3 regions of the Paenibacillus sp. OAS669 genome follow, and region 2 is predicted to be linked to each of the others. Evidence: riboswitches for the same ligand, from Rfam matches in the RefSeq annotation. Region 2 holds a riboswitch; each other region holds the start of a gene.
The links. A riboswitch is a leader RNA that binds a small molecule or an ion and turns the genes downstream of it on or off. The one in region 2 is predicted to bind cyclic di-AMP.

Region 1: linked by a shared signal. The riboswitch ahead of GGC63_RS30255 (NlpC/P60 family protein) and the one ahead of GGC63_RS08410 (KamA family radical SAM protein) in region 2 are both predicted to bind cyclic di-AMP.
Region 3: linked by a shared signal. The riboswitch ahead of GGC63_RS27930 (hypothetical protein) and the one ahead of GGC63_RS08410 (KamA family radical SAM protein) in region 2 are both predicted to bind cyclic di-AMP.

The regions. Positions count from the first base shown of each region.
Region 1 is NZ_JADBDR010000019.1:89,059-92,336, forward strand. It holds gene GGC63_RS30245 (aldo/keto reductase) at 1-178, shown strand, start outside; gene GGC63_RS30250 (aldo/keto reductase) at 271-1,251, opposite strand; cyclic di-AMP (ydaO/yuaA leader) riboswitch at 1,558-1,705, shown strand; gene GGC63_RS30255 (NlpC/P60 family protein) at 1,709-2,551, shown strand; gene GGC63_RS30260 (VOC family protein) at 2,880-3,278, opposite strand, start outside.
Region 2 is NZ_JADBDR010000003.1:79,175-82,452, forward strand. It holds gene GGC63_RS08405 (hypothetical protein) at 1-1,337, shown strand, start outside; cyclic di-AMP (ydaO/yuaA leader) riboswitch at 1,489-1,627, shown strand; gene GGC63_RS08410 (KamA family radical SAM protein) at 1,966-3,138, shown strand; gene GGC63_RS08415 (SDR family oxidoreductase) at 3,260-3,278, opposite strand, start outside.
Region 3 is NZ_JADBDR010000016.1:150,536-153,813, reverse strand. It holds gene GGC63_RS27935 (VOC family protein) at 23-454, shown strand; cyclic di-AMP (ydaO/yuaA leader) riboswitch at 867-1,060, shown strand; cyclic di-AMP (ydaO/yuaA leader) riboswitch at 1,218-1,368, shown strand; gene GGC63_RS27930 (hypothetical protein) at 1,503-1,901, shown strand; gene kdpF (K(+)-transporting ATPase subunit F) at 2,028-2,105, shown strand; gene kdpA (potassium-transporting ATPase subunit KdpA) at 2,163-3,278, shown strand, end outside.

The DNA.
Region 1 (3,278 bases), on a different contig from region 2:
TCTGCGCTGGGATTTGCAGCATGGCGTGATCACGATTCCCAAATCCACCAAAGAGCAGCGGATTATTGAAAACGCGGATTTGTTCGACTTTGAGCTATCGGCCGATGATATGAACCGAATAGACCGATTGAATCAGGATCTTCGGGTAGGTCCGGATCCGGACAACTTTGATTTTTAATGAAATGATGGAATGAAAAAAAGCAGCGGCAGCCGGACATGAAAGCCATGTCCTTGGCTTGCCGCTGCTTTTTTATTATTGGCTATTCCATGTTACCAGGCATACGCCTTAGGCGCTTCGCCGCCAGGTCCGGGGAAAATCTCGTCCAGCCGCTTCAGCACATCCTCATCCAGCTTGATATCCGTGACACGCAGCGTACTCTGGAACTGCTCCAGCGTCCGCGGCCCAATGATCGGCGCTGTCATCGCCGGATGGACTAACGTCCAAGCCAGCGCTACATTGGCTTCACTCTCGCCAAGCTCCTTGCACAGCTTGCTGAACACCTCCAGCTGGCCGCGCCGCTCTTCGGCGCGTGCCTGGATGCGGACGCTGCGCGATCCTTGGGCAGGGTTCAGCGCATTGCCGCCGAGAAGACCGCCGTCGAGAGGACTCCAGGCGATAACCCCGATCCCGAATTCCTCTGCCGCAGGGAGCACCTCCAGCTCGGGCCATCTGCACAGCAAGCTGTATTTATGCTGCTCCGACACAAGCCCAAGAAAATGGCGGCTCTTGGCTTCATATTGAGCCTTCACCAAATCGCGCCCTGCAAAATTGCTGGCCCCCACATAGCCGATTTTGCCTTGATAAATAGACACGCGAAACGCTTCCCAGAGCTCATCCCACGCAGCATGGCGATCCACGTGATGCATCTGGTACAGCTCAATATGTTCGGTTTGAAGCCGCTTCAATGAAGCATCCAAATGTCGTCTAATTTTATAAGCAGAGAGCCCTCTGGCCGCATTAGGCCCGTCATTCGGGTCCTCCATATCTCCGTATACTTTGGTCGCCAGCACGACCTTCTCCCGGCGGCCTCCGCCTTGAGCGAACCAACGGCCGATAATCTCCTCTGTTCTCCCTCGCGCACCCGGCCCGCCATAAACATTCGCCGTATCAAAAAAATTGACCCCTGCATCTACAGCCGCATCCATGATCCGGTAAGCCTCCGATTCGTCCGTATCGACGCCGAAGTTCATGGTTCCCAGGCACAGCCTGCTCACCTTCAATCCGGAACGGCCTAAATAAGTGTACTCCATAACCCATACCTCCTTATTTTGAGTGCTGCGGTACTTCCCATTCTCATCATACCGCTCCTTGGATTTTTTTAACAGTACGCAATATTAGGTAAGATAGGCAGTCCGGGGATATTAAGTTACCTCAGCGTAAGTCTTGCTCCCATGCAAAAATGTGCCGCAAGTCCCTTTAACTTTGGCCCCCTATGGTGTATCTTGGTAACTGCTCATGAAAAGTTATCCTTTTTTTGCGGAAAATGATGGAGCGTTTGGCGAAGCTTACCCACTGATTCGCCGATGGATTCACGAATACAATGTATGGACAGCTTTTAGTAAAAAATGCCGAATCAGCACAGCATAAGTGCTTGTACGGGGGACATCTTATTTTGGGGTGAATATTCGTCGGTTTATTGGATGAATAAGGGAAAACCTCTCCCTAACCCGTCAACTAACCTCGGAGGCAATTAGGAGGAATCAGGTTTTGAAGTTTTTTGGAAAAAAGCTTATTTTTTCGTTTGCATTTATTTCTTGCAGTCTCTTTGCCGGAGTACATGCCCATGCCTCAGCTTTGGATGAAGGAGTCAAGATTCAGGTTAATGATACGATCGTGAACTTTCCTGAGGGGCAGCCTGTCGTGGACACCTACTCCCAGCTTCAGGTACCGTTCCGTCCACTGATGGAAGCGCTTGGATACCAGATCAACTGGTCCAGGGAAGGAAAAGAAATTCGTGTCTCCATGAATAAGGGAAATCAGACCCTGGAGTTGAAAACCGGGGATACGTTTGTGCTTGTCAATGGAAAAAAAATCGATGTTACTTCCTTGATCGGCATGGATCGGGGAAGCGTATATATCCCGCTCCGTTTCATTTCGGAAGCACTCGGCTATAAAGTGCAGTGGGATAATGACAATCAGCTCGCTATCGTGGATGCGGATGGGAAGTACCACGCCCCTGCCTGGTACAGAGCCAAGAAGCAGGATACGATGCTGCAGTTCGCCCAAGCCTATCTTGGCGTTCCTTATCGATGGGGAGGCAGCACTCCGAACGGGTTTGATTGTTCAGGATTCGTCCGTTTTGTCATTGCCGCTAACCAGGGAATCGATCTCCCCAGAACCTCGAATGAGATGTACGATACGGTAGGAGTCTCCGTTGCCAACCCTTCGCCGGGCGACCTGGTATTCTTCGCGGGGGCCTCCCATGTCGGAATCTACTTGGGGAATGGACAGTTCATTTCGGCTACGAATTCCCGCGGAGTTCACATTGATTCGCTGTACAGCTCTTATTGGGGCTCCAGGTACATAGGGGCCAAGGCTATTACGTTGTAAGGTGGAACAGGCTGCTTTTCGCAGCTTGAGTCTGTTGAAAAACCTGAAAATTGGATAAATAGCTTTGGTACCCCCAGTGGGGTATCCCCCTCCGGTCGCTGTTGTTTTCGGGAAATTTTTGATTATATTCGCTTTATAGAGGGGATTTCCCGAAAACAAAGGCGAACGCTATCGCTCCTCCAAGGGATACCCCACCTAGCCATTTGCTATTTTTCCGTAAGTTAGTTTTTTTCAACAACCTGGCGGGCTGCTTATGCAGCCTGTTTTTATATATATTAGTAGACCTCCGAAGCAGAAGAGCTTAAAGGCAGACATGTCCTCCAGCAAGCTATTCTCCTCTTATGGAGTCCCTCACCTTCACAAAATGCGGGTTATTCATAATCCCGATAATGTTGCCGAACGGATCGACAACGGAGGCAGTAATGAAGCCGCCGCCGCGCTCTTTCATCGCTTCGAGCTCCTCAACCCCCATCGACAACAGCTTATCGAGAACCGCGGATATATCGTCTACATGCCAATAAAGTGTTGCGCCTCCCGGGCCCTTCGCTAAACCTGCGGGTGCATAGCGTCTATCAATCAGTCCCAGCTCTTGCTGATAGTCACCAAGACGGAATTCGGCATAGCCCGGTCTCTCAAAATACGGTTCGATTCCAAGAAGCTCCGTGTACCACGCTTTTGCCTTATCCAGATCATCCGCCCAAAAACTGATTGTAGCTATCCCCCGAAA
Region 2 (3,278 bases):
TGAAGGTCGATCCTTATGCTTATCCTAAGGCGGAGACCGTCTTACTGAGTCTTCCGCTTGGCTCGGAAGTATGGTACCCGTCAACCGGGAGCGCGCTTCCCGGCAAGGAACTAGCGTGGGGAACAGCCTTCTCTATCCCTGGAATCAACTCCGACCTGACCTATACGCCGGTCGGTTATGAGAGACAGAATACGGAGAAAGGGCCCGTAGCGGTCGTTACGCTTTTGGCTGAGAATCCAGCCGGAGGGCGGGAAACGATTCCAGATTTTCGAATCGATGCGCGTGCAGAGAAGACGTACACCGGCGTAAGGACGGAAAAGGATGCGGTCGGGCTGGAGCCCGGGGAGAAGCAATATATTCATTTTGCGATTCCGCTCGAAAGCAATGTAAATCCGGCCCGGCTGCTCGTTATGACAACCGACCTGTTCCTGCCTGCAAGCTCTCAGGCAAGCGGCTCTCAAGCTTCCGGAACAAGCGGGAAAGCGGGAGTCGCTATCGACATCGGCAGAGTGGCCGTCTCGCTGCCTTACGGGAATCAAGCCGGTTCCGCTGTGTCATCGGCTTATGCTATGGGAACACCGATCGCGGTAGACCCTCTCTCCAAAATTCTGGATCATACGCAGGTGTCGCTGATGGAGCTTCATATGACCCAGAATCCGGGAGAAGGCTACAAAACGGCGGTCGGTAAGTTTATCCTTACCAGCACAAGCGATAAGCCGATACCGATACCCGCCTTTGATGCGGAGCTTGTGGGCAGCGGCGGTGCAGCCTATTCCGGTGTTCGCCAGACGGAGGTATCCGCTTCAATGAATCCGGGGCTGAGCTATGTCGTAAGCTATGCGTTTAACGTGCCGCAAACCGAAGCGGGAGAGGGGCTTGTCTTGAGGCTGCTCGACAGCCAGACGGCGGCTCCGTACAAAGTCGCTGTCGCTTCCGTACAAACGGCGCTGCAGAAGGAGACGGATTCCGATACGATGCAGCTGTATCCTTTTGACATCAGGCTGGTTAATTCCACGGTAGGCACGAACTACCTGGCTACCAACAGCTCATACTCCTATAAAATGAAGCTGGAGCTGGAGATCAAGCAGGCGGAAAATGTGGTGGTCGATTCCAATTTCTCCAAGCTGCATTTTGAGGTCGTCGACAAGCTGGGCCGTGTGCTGGGAACGGCGGATGGAAGCTTTACCGGAGCGCAGAGGCTGGTCAGCGGCATTCAAAATATTGTAACGAATAATATTCAGAGCGAGCAGTTCGAATTCCCGATATCGGTCAATGTGTATGAGTTATTCGAAACGCCGGGCGGCCAGGCCAAGCGGTTTTTGAAGACGTTGAACTAAACGGTACATTTGAGGTAGTCCCGATCGCCGGGGCTGCCTCTTTTCATTAGGACAATGTACCCCGTGGGATATTGTACTGGGAGAGCAATGAAGCCGTTGCGATCCCAAAATTATCCTGATACAATTTGACTCAACCCTAGCCGTAGTGTATTATAAGAATACGCTTAATTTCCGGTTTATTCATCGGAAAGCGGGGGAACCACTTTTTGGGGCGAATCATGATTTGCATGTAGGGAACCATCTTTCCCGAGCCCGGCAGCTAACCTCGTCAGCAGTGGATGGGTCAAATTGAATTTTTATGCATGCTGTATTGCATTCATTGACCCGTGGTTTCGGGTCTTTTTATTTTGGCTGAATGGACCCGAATAGAGCGATAGTCGGCGTTGTACCGGACTGTATGCAAGCAGTCTAAAGTACAAAGGCCCTGTTGCTGCTCGGGTCTTTTTGTTGTTATCGAAACCAATAATTATAAAATTTTACTCATTATGGTAAAAACATATTAAGAGCGAGGGAGGGATGCTGCCAGACATTCAGTTAGTACAGGCAAAAATGTAAGGAGGAAGCCAAGCCCGCAGGAAAGTAGGTTCACTGCAGCCTAAACAATCTGTCAATTCAAGGAGGATCCCCCATGCCGCAACCGAAATATATTACCGATATTAACAAAATCACGGAAATCCCGGAGCAGGATAGAAAGAAACTGCAGCAAATAACGGATAAGTTCGTGTTTCGCGTGAACGATTATTACCTGAAGCTGATAGACTGGAGCGACCCGAGCGATCCTATCAAAAAGCTGGTCATTCCGAATGATGGGGAATTGTCCGAATACGGCCGTTGGGATGCATCCGACGAGGATACGAACTATGTGGTCCCCGGGTGCCAGCATAAGTATAAGACGACGGCGCTGCTCATCGTATCGGAGGTGTGCGGTGCCTATTGCCGGTACTGCTTCCGCAAACGGTTGTTTCGTAACGATGTCAAGGAAGCGATGTCCGATGTCAATCCGGGCCTGGACTATATCGCCGCCCATCCCGAAATCAACAATGTGCTGCTAACGGGCGGGGACAGCCTGATTCTTGCTACGCCGAAGCTTGCCTCTATCCTGGAACGGCTAAGAGCCATCGAGCATGTGCAAATTATACGGCTGGGCTCCAAAATCCCCGTGTTTAATCCGATGCGAATTTATGAGGATGAGGCGCTGCTTGATACCATTCGCCAATATTCCACAGCCGACAAGCGCATTTATATTATGGCTCATATCAACCATCCTCGCGAGATTACACCTGAAGCCAAGCGGGGCTTCGAGGCGCTGCATCAGGCGGGTGCTATCGTCGTCAATCAAACGCCGATTCTTAAAGGAATCAATGATAACCCGGCCGTCTTGGCCGAGCTGCTCGACAAGCTCTCGTGGGCAGGCGTGACTCCTTATTATTTCTTTATTAATCGTCCCGTTGCGGGGAATCGCGATTTTGTCCTCTCGCTGCAGGAGGTGTACTGGATTGTCGAGCAGGCTAAAGCAAGAACCTCCGGCTTGGGAAAAAGAATCCGGTTATCCATGAGCCACACGTCCGGAAAAATCGAAATTTTGGCGATAGAGAACGGCAAGGCTTATTTAAAATATCATCAGTCCCGCGAAGATCAATACGGAAAATTCATGATAATGGACTGCCCCAAGGATGCAGCCTGGTTCGATGATTTGCCCGGAAACGAGCAGTATTGGAAGCGGCCCAAGAAAAAATCAGAGGCTATTGTCTCTGTAAATGAGCTTCCCGACATGCCGCGGGGGAGAAGCTTGAGCAGTTGATTTATAGGGGGGAGGCATCCTGCCAAGGATGTCTTCTTTTGTGTTTCACGTAATTAAAAATTATGTAGTAAATGAAATCGCCGCCCAACTTCACCACTAATGGAAGTTGGGCGGCATCGTTTTATAAGCTTTGCGATGTG
Region 3 (3,278 bases), on a different contig from region 2:
TCATTTAAAAGGAGATGTTGGAATGTCAATGCGCTCAACGTCGTTTATTATGCTGGATGGACAAGCTGCGGAAGCAATTCAGTTTTACCAGGAAGCGTTGAACTCGAAATTACTGTTCAAAACTACGTACGGGGAAGGCAAGGATGCCGATGGTTTACCTGAAGAGGTGAAAACCCGCATTTCCCATGCCGTGCTGCAAACCGGTGAAAATGATTTGATGGTCGCTGATATCTTTCCGGGGCAACCTTATGTAATCGGAGATCAGGTGAATATTTGCATTACAGCGACGCAGCAAAACGAGATTAAAGAAATGTTTACTAAATTGAGTGAAAAAGGGCAAGTGATATTCCCGCTGCAGGAAACTGAATTCAGTCCGTGCTTCGGAATAGTGAAAGATCGTTTTAACATTACGTTCCAGTTCTTCATGAATGATACAACGAGCAGTTGGAGCTGAAAATAAAAGGTTTTGACCGGGGAGGAATCCCCGGTTCTTTTATGAATAATTGATGATCCTGTATAATTTTACCGTGTAAGCTGCTGCGTGGGAACTACATTTTGTTCTTTCAGCAAAAGCTCGAAGCCAAAAACCGGATTGACGCAATCAGCATTGCAGAGAAAAACGGTTGGCTTTAGCTCAGTGCATTTTGGATAAAGAGGGTGCCGAAGCGCAGGAAATCAAAGGGAATCAATTTGTGAAAAATGGAGATAGAGTGAGCAGGAAGCAGTTATCTGGAGATCGCATGTAAAGTAAGCGTTGCCATCCTGGCCGTTGGTGTAATTTCATCGCACAAGTCTCCCAAGTGTTCTTTACAGTTAAGGGCAACTGGCGTAATATACAATTCATGATTTGAAAAAACAATGTTTCCAAATTCTGATCGCTTAATTTCCTTCTATAGGAAAGCGGGGGAACCAACACAGTGATATCCGTTCGGTGTGAGAGCCGTCCGCATATCGCTTGGGGTGAATCCGAAGGGTGCAAAGCTAGCTTGCGCCTGCCGGTAGGGCGACTCTCACCGCCCGAATCCGACAGCTAACCTCGTCAGCGTGGAACAGACTTCTAACTTCGCTATGCAGAAGTTCAAAGGGTCTATGGAGAGAGGATGATGAAGCTTGTGATCGCTATTAACGACCACAGGGCTTAAGCCTCTGTGGTCTTCTTGCGTTTTCTATTGAAAAACGATATGGAATGTTTCCATAAAACTTGATGAATATGACCTTGCAATGTATCGCTGAATCCTTAGTGCTAAGTAAGGAACGGGGGAACCAACGAGCTTACCGGCTCATGGGGTGAATCCTGAAATTTCAGGTAGGGCGACTCTCACGCCCGAATCCGGCAGCTAACCTCGTAAGCGTATCGAGAGAGGCAACGATGATCGTGTGCTTAGGTACAGCTATGGCTGTGCTTTAAGAAGCCGCGAGAAGAGTTCACCTCTTTTCGCAGGCTTCTTTTTTTGTGCCCTGATCCTGCTGCCTTCTCTTGAGAGATTAGGAGGAATGTGAAGATGAACGCCGCTCAAGAATTTATTCTTGTATCGGCGCCCAACAAAACCGGGGAAGGATTTATCCGGCTGCTGCTGTCCAAAGGCATTCCGTTCGCAGCAATTACGAACAGCCGGGCAGAGCAGGAGCGACTAGAGAGCTTGGGCGTAAAGCATACGATTTGGATCGATACGTCGGAATGCGAGTCATGGCTATTGCCTGACCTTCCGATCGGTAAAGTCTTTTTATTTGAAAGCTCCTTGAACTTGTGCTGCCGCTTCATTCAAATATGCAGGACCTGGACATCCAAAGAAATTTGCGTGGTGACGCATAATATGAATCCGCGGCTTGTCTATAAAGGTCTGGGAGCTGACCATGTCATTCATACTTCAAGCCATGATGTATCTTTCTTGATGAATTAATGCGGACGGAGGCATTCCTATGCAGGATGTATATATGGTAGTACTGCTGGCAGTAACGTACCTTTTGTTTTACGGCTTTTTGTCTTGGTGCAATCGGGTCGTTGAGGAGACAGGAGGCGAAAGATCATGATGGTTATCGCTGCCATCACCGTGCTTCTCTTCATTTATTTGGCTTATGCCCTGATTCATCCGGAAAAATTCTGAGCCTTTCATTCAGGAAAGCTCAGCAGACGAAGACAGCATTCATAGGAGGAAACGACAATGGGAATATTGCAAATCACCGTCGTGATTGTCATTCTAGTCCTGCTGGTCAAACCATTAGGGACCTATTTATATCACGTCTTTTCCAATGAAGGCAATCGTACGGATACCTGGTTTGCTCCTGTGGAGAAGGCAATCTATGCGGTAACAGGGCTGAAGAACCGCCAAGGGATGACCTGGAAGACGTATGCTCTAAGCTTCATCCTGACGAATATCGTCTTTGTGGCAATCGGCTATCTCATCCTTCGGGTTCAAAACGATTTGCCGCTGAACCCGAATGGTATTGATAATATGGAAGAAACGCTGTCGTTCAATACGGTCATCAGCTTTATGACCAACACGAATCTGCAGCATTACAGCGGGGAGTCGGGGTTATCCTACTTCTCGCAAATGGCTGTCATTACGATGATGATGTTCACCTCGGCGGCGACGGGGCTGTGCGCAGCTATTGCTTTTATACGCGGAATCACGAGCAAGGGAGAGACGATTGGAAACTTTTTTGAAGACTTTGTCAAAGCGCATATCCGGGTATTTTTCCCGCTCGCTATTGGGGTCACGATGGTGCTTGTAGCGCTTCATGTGCCGCAAACGCTGCAGCCGACCTTAAGCGTCAACACGTTGGAGGGAAGCCGGCAGCAAATCGCTATCGGGCCTGTAGCTTCGCTGGAATCCATCAAGCATCTGGGAACGAACGGAGGCGGCTTTTCCGGAGTCAACTCGGCTCATCCCTTTGAAAATCCGAGCGGTTTGACGAATGTGCTTGAAATTTTGTCAATGTGGTCTTTGGCGGCTGCCCTTCCGTACACGTACGGACGGTTTGCACGCAATCGGAAGCAGGGCTGGGTTCTATTCTCGGCGATGATGATTTTGTTCCTACTGTTTCTGTCACTCGTCTATACAGCGGAATCGGCGGGGAACCCGCTGATGAACAAGCTGGGAATCGACGCTTCGCAGGGCAGTATGGAGGGGAAAGAGGTCCGCTTCGGTATCGCGCAATCAGCGCTGTTTACAACGGTAACGACGGCGGCGACAACCGGCTCAGTCGATAATATGCACGATACGCTGACGCCGCTCGGCGGAATCACACCGCTCGCTCTGATGATGCTGAACTGCGTA